Regions from separate parts of the Aneurinibacillus uraniidurans genome, predicted to be linked through region 1. Evidence: riboswitches for the same ligand, from Rfam matches in the RefSeq annotation. Region 1 holds a riboswitch; the other holds the start of a gene.
The links. Region 1 has a riboswitch for thiamine pyrophosphate ahead of thiC (phosphomethylpyrimidine synthase ThiC). Riboswitches for the same ligand answer to the same signal wherever they lie in the genome.
Positions count from the first base shown of each region.

Region 2: linked by a shared signal. The riboswitch ahead of PO771_RS05430 (ABC transporter ATP-binding protein) and the one ahead of thiC (phosphomethylpyrimidine synthase ThiC) in region 1 are both predicted to bind thiamine pyrophosphate.

Region 1 covers NZ_CP116902.1:3,044,619-3,052,217, reverse strand. Annotated here, with positions in the region: gene rbsK (ribokinase) at 1-191, shown strand, start outside; gene rbsD (D-ribose pyranase) at 196-591, shown strand; gene PO771_RS15275 (sugar ABC transporter ATP-binding protein) at 610-2,097, shown strand; gene rbsC (ribose ABC transporter permease) at 2,100-3,041, shown strand; gene rbsB (ribose ABC transporter substrate-binding protein RbsB) at 3,072-4,010, shown strand; TPP riboswitch at 4,089-4,203, shown strand; gene thiC (phosphomethylpyrimidine synthase ThiC) at 4,352-6,115, shown strand; gene PO771_RS15255 (hypothetical protein) at 6,379-6,723, opposite strand; gene PO771_RS15250 (acyl-CoA thioesterase) at 6,759-7,277, opposite strand; gene PO771_RS15245 (VOC family protein) at 7,428-7,599, shown strand, end outside.
Region 2 covers NZ_CP116902.1:1,077,199-1,084,797, reverse strand. Annotated here, with positions in the region: gene PO771_RS05440 (ABC transporter substrate-binding protein) at 1-52, opposite strand, end outside; gene PO771_RS05435 (ABC transporter permease) at 72-821, opposite strand; gene PO771_RS05430 (ABC transporter ATP-binding protein) at 818-1,564, opposite strand; TPP riboswitch at 1,640-1,740, opposite strand; gene PO771_RS05425 (3'-5' exonuclease) at 1,919-2,674, shown strand; gene acsA (acetate--CoA ligase) at 2,727-4,448, opposite strand; gene PO771_RS05415 (S8 family peptidase) at 4,673-6,115, shown strand; gene PO771_RS05410 (DUF3907 family protein) at 6,165-6,668, opposite strand; gene PO771_RS05405 (hypothetical protein) at 6,862-7,281, shown strand; gene brnQ (branched-chain amino acid transport system II carrier protein) at 7,423-7,599, shown strand, end outside.

The DNA of each region.
Region 1 (7,599 bases):
TCGATACAACAGGTGCCGGAGATACATGCAACGCAGCGCTTGCTGTCATGATTGGTCGTGGGGCTGACATGGCTGCAGCGGTCCGATATGCGGTTGCAGCGAGTGCCCTGTCCGTTACCAAGTTTGGTGCGCAGGGAGGCATGCCAACAGAGCAGGAAGTGGAGCAATTTTTAGGGCAGATAAAGGAGTAGCAGCATGAAAAAACATGGCACACTAAACAGCGAGATTACCGCTGTGCTCGCCCGTCTTGGTCATACAGACACGATTGTCATTGCAGATTGCGGATTGCCGATCCCGGATGGTGTGAAACGGATTGATCTCGCATTGAAACAGGGGATGCCGTCATTTCTGGAGACGCTCGAAGTTGTACTTGCAGATATGCAAGTCGAAAGCGCGGTGCTTGCTTCTGAGATTACCGTACACAATCCTGTAGTAAAAGAACAAACACTTTCGCTTCTGAATGAAACAACAGTTACGTATGTTGCGCATGAGCAGTTCAAGGCGCTTACCCAACAGGCAAAGGCTATCATTCGTACGGGAGAGGCGACACCGTATGCGAATATTATTTTGCAGGCGGGCGTTATTTTTTAAAGCGAGGGAAGGATAGGCATGAATCAAGTAATTGAAATGACGGACATCAGCAAGTCGTTCGGTGCGGTGCATGTACTCAAAAATGTTTCCTTCTCGCTCGACAAAGGTGAAATTCATGCGTTAATGGGTGAGAATGGGGCCGGAAAATCAACGTTAATGAAAATTTTAACCGGCATTTATCCAAAAGACACAGGAGTAATCCGGGTGCGCGGAGAGGAAGTAGAGTTCAGTGGACCGAAGGACGCGGAGGAAAAGGGAATCGCGGTCATTCACCAGGAACTCAACATTATTCCGCAGCTGACCGTAATGGAGAATATGTTTCTCGGGCGGGATTTGACCGGGGCTTTTGGCGTTCTGCGCACAAAAGAAATGAAGGCCAGAACAAAAGAGTATTTAGGTCGGCTCGGGGTTCAGATTGATCCAGATACAGAGGCGGGAACGCTTTCGATTGGGCAGCAGCAGATGATCGAGATTGCACGTGCGTTATCGTTGAATGCAGAAGTATTAATTATGGATGAACCGACCGCTGCTTTGACAGAGCGGGAAATTGAGGCACTGTTCAGCGTGATTCGTGACCTGCGCAAGCAAGGTGTCGGGATCGTATACATCTCGCACCGAATGGAAGAAATTTTTGCGCTTTGCGATCGCATCTCAGTGTTGCGTGACGGTACGTTTGTCGGAACGGAGATCATTAAAGAGACAACGCTTGACCGCATCGTACAGATGATGGTTGGTCGTGAGCTGGGAGAACGCTTCCCGGAACGATCCGCCAAGCCGGGAGAAGAACGGCTTCGTGTTGAGAATTTAAGTGACGGTGGTATCTTGCAGGATATTAGCTTTACCGCACGCCAGGGCGAAATTCTAGGTGTCGCAGGGCTTATGGGAGCAGGTCGGACAGAAATTATGCGCACCTTATTCGGTGTGGTTCCAAAGAAAAGCGGTCGGGTTGTACTTGACGGACAAGAAGTTACCATTCGCAAACCGGAAGATGCAATTCGCCAAGGGATTGCGTTCGTTACGGAAGATCGCAAAGCTGAGGGGCTCGTGCTTGAACTATCGGTACGTGAGAACATTGCCTTGCCGAACCTGTCCGTTTTATCTCGCAACGGCTTGATGGCGGTCGGGAAAGAAAAGCATCTCGTACGCGATATGATTACGCGTCTAAACATTAAAACAAGAGATGCTGAACAGCACGTCAAATCACTGTCAGGCGGCAATCAGCAAAAAGTCGTCATTGGCAAATGGCTCGGTATCCAGCCGAAAGTTCTCATTTTAGACGAGCCGACACGTGGTGTTGATATTGGTGCTAAGAAAGAAATTTATCACATTATGAACGAACTGACAGCAGAAGGTGTCACCATCATCATGATTTCATCCGAGCTACCGGAGATTCTCGGGATGAGTGATCGAATTTTGGTTATGCATGAAGGAAAGCTGACTGCTGTGATGGATGCCTGCGATGCGACACAGGAAGCGATTATGCACGCAGCGACCGGAGGGAAGTAACAATGGGAACGACTAAAAAATTTTCTACGAGTATACAGCGACTTGGTTCGCTGATCGGGCTTCTTGTCATTATTGTGATTTTGTCGATTATGAGCCCGGATTTTTTGACTGAAAATAATATTCTAAATGTCATGCGCCAGGTGTCTGTTAACGCACTGATTGCATTCGGGATGACGTTCGTCATTCTGACAGGTGGCATTGACCTATCTGTCGGTGCGGTTCTCGCACTTTCCGGTGCCGTTACGGCTAGTATGATGACGAATGGTATGAGCGCTGTGCTTGCAATCTTGTGTGGTCTTGCGGCAGGTACGGTAATGGGAGCAATCAACGGTTTGTTGATTACAAAAGGAAAAGTAGCACCATTCATTGCTACGCTGGCTACGATGACGATTTTCCGTGGACTGGCACTCGTCTATACGGACGGGAGTCCAATTACTGGATTTAATAGCGACCTGTTTACGATGCTAGGTGCAGGGTATTTTTCGTATATTCCTGTTCCGGTTATCTGGATGTTGATCTTATTTATCATTCTGTATTTCGTTCTTCGTAGAACCGCATTTGGCCGCCGCGTGTATGCCATTGGGGGGAATGAGGAAGCCTCTATTCTATCTGGCATTAAGGTAGGCCGTGTCAAACTATACATTTATGCGCTAACAGGTTTTCTGTCAGCCTTCGCGGGGATTATTCTCACTTCGCGCCTAAACTCAGCACAGCCGAATGCCGGAGCGGGCTATGAGCTGGATGCAATCGCCGCGGTTGTGCTTGGCGGGACAAGCCTGTCAGGTGGACGCGGTTGGATTTTTGGTACGCTGATTGGTGCCATGATTATCGGGGTACTGAACAACGGCCTGAACTTACTGGAAGTCTCCTCTTTCTACCAGCAGGTAGTCAAAGGGGCTGTCATTTTGCTGGCGGTGCTTCTTGACCGCAAAAAAGCAGCATAGTTTATTTATCTACTTAAGGGGGCATCACACATGAAACGACTTATTAAAGGAATGGTAGCCGGCTTGCTTGGCATCTCTTTGTTAGCAGGCTGTACGACACAGGCACCAGGTACAAGCGATAATAAGGGTGCGCAAGGTGGCAAGACAGGACAAGCAACAGTTGGTCTAGCTGTCTCTACGCAAAACAATCCATTTTTCGTCAGCTTAAAACAGGGGGCAGAGAAAGCAGCGACCGCGAACGGGATGAAACTGGTAACAGTAGATGCACAGGATGACCCGGCGAAGCAAATCTCCGGCATTGAGGATTTGATTCAGCGTAAGGTCGATGTGATTCTGGTAAATCCTACAGACTCTGCCGCGATTGCGTCTGCGATTAAGTCTGCTAATAATGCTAATATCCCGGTTATTACAGTTGACCGTAGTGCAGAAGGGGGCAAGGTTGTCTCTCATGTAGCGTCTGATAACGTAGAGGGTGGCCGTATGGCAGCTAAATATTTACTCGATAAAATCGGCAAGAAGGGTAATATCGTTGAACTTGAAGGCATTCCAGGTTCTTCAGCAGCTCGTGAGCGTGGCCAAGGATTCCATGAAATCGTCGATAAAGAACCAGGCGTAAAAGTTGTCGCGAAGCAGCCAGCTGATTTTGACCGCGCCAAAGGATTGAGCGTAATGGAGAACATTCTTCAGGCTAATAAAGATGTCAAAGCTGTATTTGCCCATAACGATGAAATGGCACTCGGAGCTATTCAAGCGATTCAGGCAGCGGGCTTAAAAGATGTGGTCGTTGTCGGGTTTGATGCTACAGCTGATGCGGTAAAAGCTGTACAAGACGGTCGGATGAGCGCTACCATTGCTCAGAAACCAGAGCTGATTGGAAAACAAGCGGTAGAAGCTGCGAAAAAAGTAGTAAAAGGGGAGAAAGTTCCAGCGAGTATCCCGGTTAAGCTTGAATTGGTTACGAAAAAGTAGCAATACCGACATATTGATTTTTAAAATAGAAAGTGTTAATGTTTCTATGTAATCACGAATACAATAAAAACATAACATGTTTACTACTAGGGGTGTCCGAGAGTTCGGGCTGAGATTGAAACGCATCTACGTTTCTAAACCCTCGGGACCTGATCTGGATCATACCAGCGTAGGAAAGTAGTTCGTATGAGTTATCTGTAGCTACAAGGCATTCGTTTGTGTTGTGCCTTGCTAGATCTCTCATGTATAACGAGCCGGGTCCCTTTATAGGGCCCGGCTTTTATTATGCTGATCCTTATCCTGTCCTTTTGTGTAGTACACACGAAAAAGGAGGAAGAAACATGCAAGAGCAAAATTGGGGAGTCAAAGGGTTTCCAAACAGTCAGAAAGTATACATAGAAGGGTCACGACCAGACATTCGTGTACCTGTTCGTGAGGTTGCTTTGTCTCCTTCCCAAAACGGGGAAGTGGTAGTTGAAAATGCACCAGTGCGCATTTATGACACGAGTGGTCCGTACACAGATGAAGCATGTGAGGTAAACATTCGCGAAGGAATTGCGAAAATCCGTCAGAACTGGATTGAAGAGCGTGGAGATGCTGAGGAATATGAAGGCAGAGCGGTAAAGCCGGAAGATAATGGTTTGCGTCTTGGAGAGGAATTAGAGAATCATGAGGTATTTCCGGGACTGATTCGGAAACCACTCCGGGCGAAACAAGGGCAAAATGTTACGCAGCTTCATTATGCACGTCGCGGCATCATCACACCTGAGATGGAGTTTGTTGCGATTCGCGAGAACATGGAGCCGGAATTTGTAAGACAAGAGATTGCAGCAGGACGTGCGATCATCCCGTCTAATATTAATCATCCAGAAAGCGAGCCGATGATTATTGGACGTAACTTCCACGTGAAAATTAATGCCAATATCGGGAATTCAGCCGTTACCTCGTCGATTGAGGAAGAAGTAGAAAAAATGACGTGGGCGATTCGCTGGGGTGCGGATACGATTATGGATCTTTCTACGGGGAAAAACATTCATGCCACACGTGAGTGGATCGTGCGTAATTCTCCCGTTCCAATTGGTACCGTTCCGATTTATCAAGCGCTTGAGAAAGTGGGAGGAAAGGCGGAAGAACTTACGTGGGAGATTTTCCGCGATACATTGATTGAGCAAGCAGAGCAAGGGGTAGATTACTTTACCATCCATGCGGGTGTACTCCTTCGCTACATTCCTCTTACAGCGAAACGGGTAACTGGTATCGTGTCGCGTGGGGGCTCCATTATGGCAGCTTGGTGCTTGGCTCATCATCAGGAAAACTTCTTATATACACATTTTGAGGAAATTTGCGAAATCATGAAAGCATATGATGTTGCTTTCTCATTAGGGGATGGATTGCGCCCAGGCAGTATTGCCGATGCGAATGATGAGGCACAGTTCGCTGAATTAGAAACACTCGGGGAATTAACGAAGATTGCCTGGAAGCATGACGTACAGGTGATCGTAGAAGGACCGGGGCATGTGCCGATGCATAAAATTAAAGAAAACATGGATCGACAGCTAGAAGTTTGTCAGGAAGCACCGTTTTATACGCTCGGTCCACTGACAACGGATATTGCACCGGGATATGATCACATCACATCAGCGATCGGGGCGGCGATGATTGGATGGTATGGAACAGCTATGTTATGCTATGTGACACCAAAAGAGCACCTTGGCCTACCGAACAAAGAAGATGTTCGAGTAGGGGTAGTTACATATAAGTTAGCTGCACATGCTGCTGATTTGGCCAAAGGACATCCAGGTGCCCAGATCCGCGATGATGCTCTTTCGAAAGCTCGTTTTGAATTCCGCTGGAGAGATCAATTTAACCTCTCGCTTGATCCTGAACGTGCGATTGAATACCATGATGAAACCCTTCCAGCAGAGGGAGCGAAAACAGCCCATTTTTGCTCGATGTGTGGACCGAAGTTTTGCAGCATGCGTATTACACAGGATATTCGTGAATACGCAAAGAACAACGGATTAGATACAGAAGAAGCAGTGGATCAGGGAATGAAAGAAAAAGCGGAGGAATTCCGTACATCAGGAAGCCAAATTTATAAGTAAGCAAGAAGAGTTGTGATTAAAAGGAAGAGGCTGTCTCAAAAGCTGTAACAAAGCGGCTGAGACAGCCTCTTTTTTCTTGGTGGCTGTTTTCTCCAAAGTGTGGTGGAGAAGCCGGGATCGGGTGGGACCTCGTCACTTCCCTGCAAGCGTACCGAAACGACTCCTCCCTTCTCCCACTCCCTCACCACCACACGTTGTCGATACCACAAAAAAACTGCCCCTATGGCCATGTTCTGGCTTGGGGCAGTCTCTCTTGACGGTCTTTATACTTGTTTAAATCGAACTGGCTGCAGCCCTTTGCGTTTGCGGTCATTGTTTGACCAGTTGCCATAGCCATACAGCGTAAACGCCTGAATTTTGTACAGCAGCGCGTACAGTTCATCGAATTCAAGTGCGTCATAATAGTACTCATAAAGGTTCTCTTTGCCAATCTGCTTGCCCCAGTAGCCATAATCATCAAGCATCCAACTTAACATCGCGAATGGATACGGCATCGTATCTTCCTGATAACGGTGGCACCAGTCTGTGAACAGTTCGAATGTAGGTTCGTCCATCATTGGACGGAAGGCATCAATATGGAAATCAAGAGTTGGGTGCATTGTACTCATTGTGTGTCTCCTATTCTATGAAATAAGAATGATCCCTAGTTCACGATACCAAACTCTGCGGCGAATACTTTGCTTTCGCTACGGCGTTCGCGGCGTGCGGAGGCGCGACGTGGGGCAGATTCATGCAGGGCGATTTCTTCTGGTGTTTCTGGTACGATGGGTGGTACCGAGATCGGTTTGCCAGCTTCATCAAGTGCTACGAATGTCAGAAACGAGGTAGCGCAGACGATTTTTTCACCGGTCAGCAAGTCTTCTGATACGATGCGGACGAAAATCTCCATAGACGTTTTGTGTGTCCAGGTAACGAATGATTCGAGACGCACCGCATAGCCTGCTTTAATCGGATGAAGGAAGTCGACGGAATCAGTCGATGCAGTTACAACTGGGTGACGAGCGTGTTTCGTTGCTGCAATTGTTGCTACATCATCAATGTAGGCCATCACTTCACCACCGAACATCGTACCATGGTGATTGGTATCAGGTGGTAGCACCATGCTTTCTTTTATTGTACGCGACTCGCGTACGTATTTGGCTTGTATTGTTTGTTGTGTCATGCTGTGATCCTCCTACGAAATAACAATACCTTTTGCCATTTTATCATACTGGCACGAATTTTGCTTGATAGAAAATGTATTCATCGACCCAGTACATGAAGATTGTATAGTAAGATGGTTACATACGATATGAAAGCGAGGATACATACGATGATTAGAAAAGCAGAACACGTAGCACTTGTCGTAGTAGATATGGACCGCTCTATTTCTTTTTATACAGAAATGTTTGGCTATCAAGTACGCGCACGTGGAGAGAATGCTGTACGAGAGATGGCTTTTCTGCTACATCCGAATCAACCAGGTTTTGAGATTGAACTGATTC
Region 2 (7,599 bases), 1.9 Mb from region 1:
GCATCGCACATAAACATACAAATAATGCCTTACCTATCCGACTTTTCTGCATCGTCCATTCCTCTTTTCTTTTATTTATGTTTTACGATTCTCTTCTCCAATGCATACGCAACAATAAACATGAGCACGCCGAGCAGTGCTAGTACAAGCACAGACGCAAATACGCCATCTGCTCGCAGCGAAGAAGACATGCGCCGTCCGAAATAACCAAGCCCCTGTTCCGCTCCAAGCCATTCTCCAATTGTAGCGCCCGTTACACTGAACACGGCTGCAACCTTCAATCCGGAGAAAAACGACGGCAGTGCCATCGGTACTTGAGCTTTCCAGAAAATCTGCGCTCGGTTTGCTCCAAACGTCCGCAGCAAATCCACCACTTCTGAATCTCCTGACTTCAATCCGTCATACAAGCTGACGACAAGCGGAAAAAACGAAATAAGTACGACCACCGCAACCTTTGAAGACAGCGAGTAGCCAAACCAGAGGGCAAACACCGGAGCGATCGCAATGAGTGGAACCGTCTGGGACACGATCAATACGGGATAAAACATCTTCTCAAACAACGGCGAGAAAAACATCAGCACGGACAGGACAACGGCTAGCAGAATGGATAGCAAGAGCCCTATCATCATCTCTTCAAATGTAGCCAACAGGTGAACACCGAACAGTTCATCGCTGTAGCTGATCAGCCCTGCCATAATCTCGCTCGGTGCCGGAAGGATGAAAGACGGAACGCCGCCCATTTTGACACCGATCTCCCAGGCAGCTAGCAGCACTACGAAAAAAACAGCGGCTGGCCAGTATGTATGTAACTGCCTTCTCATTTTCCCTTCCTCCCGCTGATCATATGTGTCAACTGCTGGCGATACGCGGTAAACTCCGGTGTGAAGACCAGTTCTTTCGTACGTGGACGACGCAGTTGAATCGGCATCTCCACGCAATTTTCACCTGGACGCAGCACAAGCACTCGATCACTTACAAGCACTGCTTCTTCAATATCATGCGTAATAAAGAGTACTGTTTTGCCAAGCTGTTCCCAAATGCTTAGCAGCCATTCCTGCATATCCTGACGGGTTAGCGTGTCAAGTGCCCCGAATGGTTCATCCAGCAACAGAACATCAGCCCCTGTCATAATGGTTCGCAAAAACGATACCCGCTGCCGCATTCCACCAGACAGCTGGGATGGATACGCATCTGCATAACCGGACAGCCCGGCGCGAATGATCCACTCCTGCGCCTGCCGAACAGCCTCTTCTCTTGGCTGCCCTGCTATTTCTGCCGGAAGCAAAATATTATCCAGCACCGTGCGCCACGGAAGGAGCAGATCTTTTTGCGGCATCAGCGCTACTTTTCCCAGTCTATTCTTTTCTTGGACGCCACCAATTTGGATGCTGCCCGCATTCGGTTCGGCAAGCCCTGCTATCAACCGAAAGATCGTGCTTTTCCCAGACCCGCTCGCCCCGATCAGCGAGACGAATTCACCCTGTTGTACAGCAAACGATACATGATCCAATACCGGTGTACTGCTCTTTGGATACTGATATGTTAACTGGTGAACAGCAAGCATTAGCTCTCCCTCCTTCGATCCATTTCCATAGAAAAAGCGCCCTCCTATGGAGTGGCGCGTGTCTGCAAGCATAAAAACAGATCGGCTCCACTTCCCTCCATCGGCATTATCCGCATCAGGTTATAAGGGTCGGGACGACTGCCCCTCTCAGCAACTATGCTCCCCTAGTGGTCGTTTTTGTATTGAATTGTTTTCATCGTACTCCGAATGCTTCTCTCCGTCAATCATTGAATACTCCTTACTAATTTTCTAAATAATCTGTACATTATCCTCCTTATGACGTATGATAAAAGAATGAGAACGCTTGCAAATCTAAGAAAAAAGATTCTTAAGGAGAGAAGGATGTGACAGAAGATGTACTCATTTCCACTTGGTAAATACATCAAGCACATCACAACCAGCTGGTACAAAGAAAAGCCTGCCCTTGACCCTGATCTAGTCGCGGACATCCAGACTATGATTGCTTCCGTGAACCGTCATACTTATGAAGATCAGCTATTAAAACGGATGCGCTTTATTGTGTTTGATACAGAGACGACCGGATTTCATCCGTATGCAGGTGATGAGATTATTTCCATTGGCGCAGTCGTTGTTGAAAACGGTGCCATTCAGGAAAAACTCTTCCATGAACTAATCCAACCACGCAAACCGATTCCAGCGATCGTGACAGAAATCACAGGAATTTCCAATGAAGATGTCGCAGATGCTCCTCCCGTTCTGCCAGTCCTTCATAAATTCCTGCAATTTATCGGAGATGACTACCTGGTTGCCCACTGCGCAGACTTCGATATAAACTTCCTGAACACCAAGCTTAAAAAGCTATGCAAGACAAAGTTAAACAACCCCGTTATTGATACAATGTCGATCTCCTATCATATACTTCCGAACAATAAGTCATATGGGCTTGACACCTTACTTGACCTATATCATATTCAGGTCGAAGGGCGCCACACTGCGCTTGGTGATGCGGTAATGACTGCTGAGCTATTTCTCTGCTTCCTTGATGAATTAGAGAAGCGTGGCATCGAGACCCTGCACGGCCTTGAAGGTTATATTAAGACGATGCACTTACTTCGTCAGAGACAGGAAACAGGCTATGCTTCTATATAAAAAACACACAAAAGAACGGTGCGGATTACATCCTGCACCGTTCTTTTTATAACTAATCTTCCATTGTAGACAAATCTCCTGTCGGAAGGCCAAGCTCCCATGCTTTCAAAACACGACGCATAATTTTACCGGAACGTGTCTTCGGAAGCTTGTCACGGAATTCAATCTGACGCGGCGCGGCATGCGCAGCCAGACGCTCCTTCACGAATACACGAATCTCTTCTTTAAGTTCATCACTTTCTTCATATCCTGCACGAAGCGTAATGAACGCTTTGATGATCTCACCGCGTACCGGATCCGGTACACCGATAACGCCCGCTTCCGCTACTGATGGATGCTCCACAAGCTTACTTTCAACTTCAAATGGTCCTACACGCTCACCTGATGTGTTAATAACATCATCCACACGACCTTCGAACCAGAAATAACCGTCTTCATCCATATAAGCAGAGTCACCGGACAAGTACCAGCCAGTCTGGAAGTATTCTTCATATTTCGCTGGGTTGTTCCAGATCTGACGCATCATCGCTGGCCATGGCGGCATGATTGCCAGGTTGCCCATTGTGTTCGGTGGAAGTTCATTCCCTTCATCATCGACAATTGCCATTTTGATAAACGGAAGCGGCTTACCCATTGAACCTGGACGGATTGGCATAGACCGATAGTTAGCACAGATCGAAGAACCTGTTTCAGTCATCCACCAGTTATCATGGATGCGGCGGTCAAGTACATCAAGTCCCCAACGAATTACCTCTGGATTGAGCGGCTCACCAGCAGAGAGAACGTGACGGAGAGTAGACAGATCGAAGCGCTTCGGCAGCTCGTCCCCTTCACCCATCAGCATACGGAATGCAGTTGGCGCACTGAACCAAACGTTAACTTTGTATTTCTCAAGTGTTGCATACCAGTCAGCTGGTTTAAAACGTCCACCGCGCAATACAACCGTTACACCGTTAAGCCATGGAGACCACATGCCTGCTGATGTCCCTGTTACCCAGCCTGGGTCCGCTGTACACCAGTAAACATCACCTTCGCGCAGGTCATACACCCATTTGCCTGCCATGTACTGATGGATCATCGCATCATGCACCTGCAAAACGCCTTTTGGCTTACCTGTGGAACCGGATGTATAGTGAAGCAGCATGCCGGATTCACGTTCTCCCCATTCAATTGTATAATCAGCCGATACACTCATCAGCTCTTCGTACAATACTTGATTGTCAGCTGTTTTCTCTTCAGCACTAACCAGAATAACATGTTTCAATTCTGGCAGATCCTGTACCGGGATGCGGTACAGAAGTCCTGGTGTTGTCACAACAGCTACCGCACCGCTATCTTGGAGACGGTCACGCACAGCATCTTCCATGAATGCCTCAAATAACGGACCTGCAATTGCACCAATGCGCACAATACCAAGAAGTGCAATAAACAACTCTGGGCTACGCGGCATAAAAATAAATACGCGATCACCTTTCTTAACACCTTTGGAACGAAGACCATTCGCAAAACGGCTCGACAGTTCGCGAAGCTGTGCATATGTGTACTGCTCGTCCCGCTCTCCATCTGTATAAAGAAGTGCGGTTTTCTCGCCCTGACCATTATCTACATGACGGTCAATCGCTTCGTATACCATGTTAACTTTTCCTGTTGTATACCAAGAAAAGTTTTTTTCGATTTCTTTCCAATTAGCTGTACGAACAGCCTCATCATAATCCTTAAGGTTCGCTGTGTTATCTAACAGCATAATATCTTTTGATCTTTCTGTTGTAGCCATGGTTTTCTGCCCCCATCCTGGATTATTAATAGCCTTTCAAGAAGGCTTTTTTTATTTGTTATACAACACTTTACTACAAATTGCACAAGAATTAAAGCGCTTTACTTCAAAAAATTGTGACTTTTTTATTTTCTTTTTTTAATTTTTGTCAAAATCCACCGTTCATATCTTACCTAGACCCGCCAAACGCTATACGTAACAAAAGTAAAGGAAAGTGATGCTGCATGAATCGACTTTATAAATATGGGGCCGTTAGTCTCCTCGCTATCCTGCCCGTTTTTTTACTAGCTGCTTGCCTGGGAAAAGAAGCGGCTCCGCCCACTCCAAAACCCGGCACAACAACGTCCATCCGTTCAGCAGACAAAGAAAAGTACTATAAAGTCAACCACATTAGTAAAGTCCAGGAAATCCGTTCTGATCTCGGAAATAGCCATCATGTCGTTACCATTCACCACAATAGCAATCAGACGAGTCACTACATGAAACGAGAAGTGACGGTTAAGTTTCGTACCGCACTCACTGGCCCACAACTAGCCACAATCCTGCGTACTATTGATGGGAAAACCAAGTCACACCACGGGTCAACCTATATTTTCAAATCAAGTCGCATGTCAACCGATCAACTTATTGCGTACTTCTCAAAGCGAAACGATGTGCAGTTCGCTGAGCCGAATTATCTTCTGCTCCCGAATGCCATACCAAACGATTCACTCTATCCCAAATATCAATGGAATATGCCCGCGATAAATATGGAACAGGCATGGGATATTAGCAAAGGAAGTGATGCTGTACCAATCGCGATCATTGACACAGGACTTGACTTGCATCACCCGGAATTCACAGACAAGGTAGTAGATGGCTATAACGTATTAAATCCTGGTGCGTTGCCACAAGATGACAACGGGCACGGCACACATGTAGCCGGCATTATTGCAGCCCGCACGAATAACGGTCGTGGTGTAGCAGGTATAGCATGGAATAACAAGCTTATGCCGATTAAGGGGATTGGCGGTAATGGAAGCGGCTCTTCTTTCGACATTGCCAAGGGTATCATATGGGCAACTGACCATGGGGCACGTGTCATTAACATGAGTGTTGGCAACTATCAACCATCCAGCGTGCTGCACGATGCCATCAAATATGCATTCAGTAAGGATGTCGTCATGGTAGCGGCCAGCGGCAACGATCATTCGTCTCAGCCAAGCTTTCCAGCCTCCTATCCAGAAGTAGTCAGCGTAGCCGCTGTTGATCAGAACGGAAATCAGGCTCCTTTTTCTAATTTTGGTTCTAGCATAGATGTGGCAGCTCCCGGCGTAGACATTCCTAGCACCTACCTCCCCGGTGAATACGCAGCATTATCTGGTACATCAATGGCTTGCCCCCACGTTACGGGTCTCGCCGGATTAATCCGCTCACTCAACCCTTCATTAAGCAATGGAGAGGTAATGAAAATCATGCGTACAACAGCACGCGACGCTGGCCCTGCCGGATGGGACCATGATTATGGATACGGTATTATTGATGTCGCTAGTGCTCTTAAACTTGCCACTCCACCCCCACCGACTGGTGCAGCATCTGAGTCACCGGCGCAGCCAATTCCGGCACTACAACCGACCGAGCCAATATCCGGGTTATTCGAGCGTCTTAGACGCCTGTTCGTGCCATAACATACAAAAAACACCCTGTCATCGTATTGACAGGGTGTTTTTTTACGATCTAGCGTGCCGCGCTCATCCGCTTCATCGTTACATAATCCGTTTCATAATATTGAAGTTCATCACGCAAATATTCAAACGCTTTAGACATTCCGAGAGTCAGACTTTTCAATTCCGGTGTCACTTCTTTATGGAAGATAATAGCATCACGACCTGTATAGGAATTACGTCCGTCCTCTTCGTATACTTCGCCTTTTGGATAGAAGAATGTATTCACACAAGTATGATAGACAAGATACAGCACTTCTTGAGCAAATTCCTTGTTAAATTGTGCACGACGCAAGCAAATCCCTAGCTTTTCGTAAGCGTTTTCACTATTTACTAGTAAGTGACGAAGATCAGATAGGTAGCTGCGATAGTAAGCTTCATACTGTTCCGGGTCTGACGAGTTCTGGACAAGATTGGCAAGCGTAGTGGAATTCAAAAACTTCTCCAACTCTATACAAACTTTTTTCAGCCTCGTATATGCTTCCTCACAGATTTCTTTCAATTGCGTCTCTGGCATCATTTAACCCTCCAACCATTCAAATTTTCAACTTTGTTACGTCGATTGTAACAAATTTGTTACAGTGAACCTAGCATTATTTATGCGATTTCGTAATGTTTAAATATTCATAATTATTCAGGTTGATTACGATCTCCTCCCTTCGGACATACTTGCGAATAAACCCATTATCTACATAATAAAGGAGACTTTTATGCTTCCCAGCCGCTCTGTAAATATTACGCACGATGTCACGGAAATACTCCAGGTAGCACAAATACTAGAAGAAAAAAATAAACCTTGTACACTCTATCTATCGGTCGTTCCACTTTCTGCCTACCGTCAGTATACAGAGCAGACAACACTCGGATTTTTTCAGTGGCCCCTCATTCATCAAGGAGCATGCATTCGCCTGCGTAGTGCTGCCATTTGTCACTCTACCCATAGCATTTCTTTTTTTGACGAAGAAGAAAATATTTTTTATCACATAAAAAGTGAAGATGTCTTCTTGATCCGCAAAAATACATTCCTCGTTGATACTGATGAAAAGATCGGTTTTCTGGAGTTCGTCACTCGTAAAAAACGTGGATTTCTCAGCTTTTCTTTATCCCGCTGGCCTCTTCGATTTATATAAGAAAATTGTAAAGATTTAAAAAGTAATATTTTTGATTTTATTTATAAATAAAATGTGTTATGATAATTAAGCTTTATTGAAAATGGAATTTTCAGCATGGATTAAATTATCCAAATATTCTTTTTTGTTTTAGGAGGCATTATGAATCAGTCATTATCTTTCAAGGAAATTCTGGCCATCGGACTTATGACATTCTCTCTGTTCCTTGGCGCTGGCAACATTATTTTCCCACCCACGCTCGGCCATGACGCCGGCATAGATATGTGGCGTGCGGTAAGTGGATTTCTAATTACAGGCGTTGGACTCCCACTCTTAGGC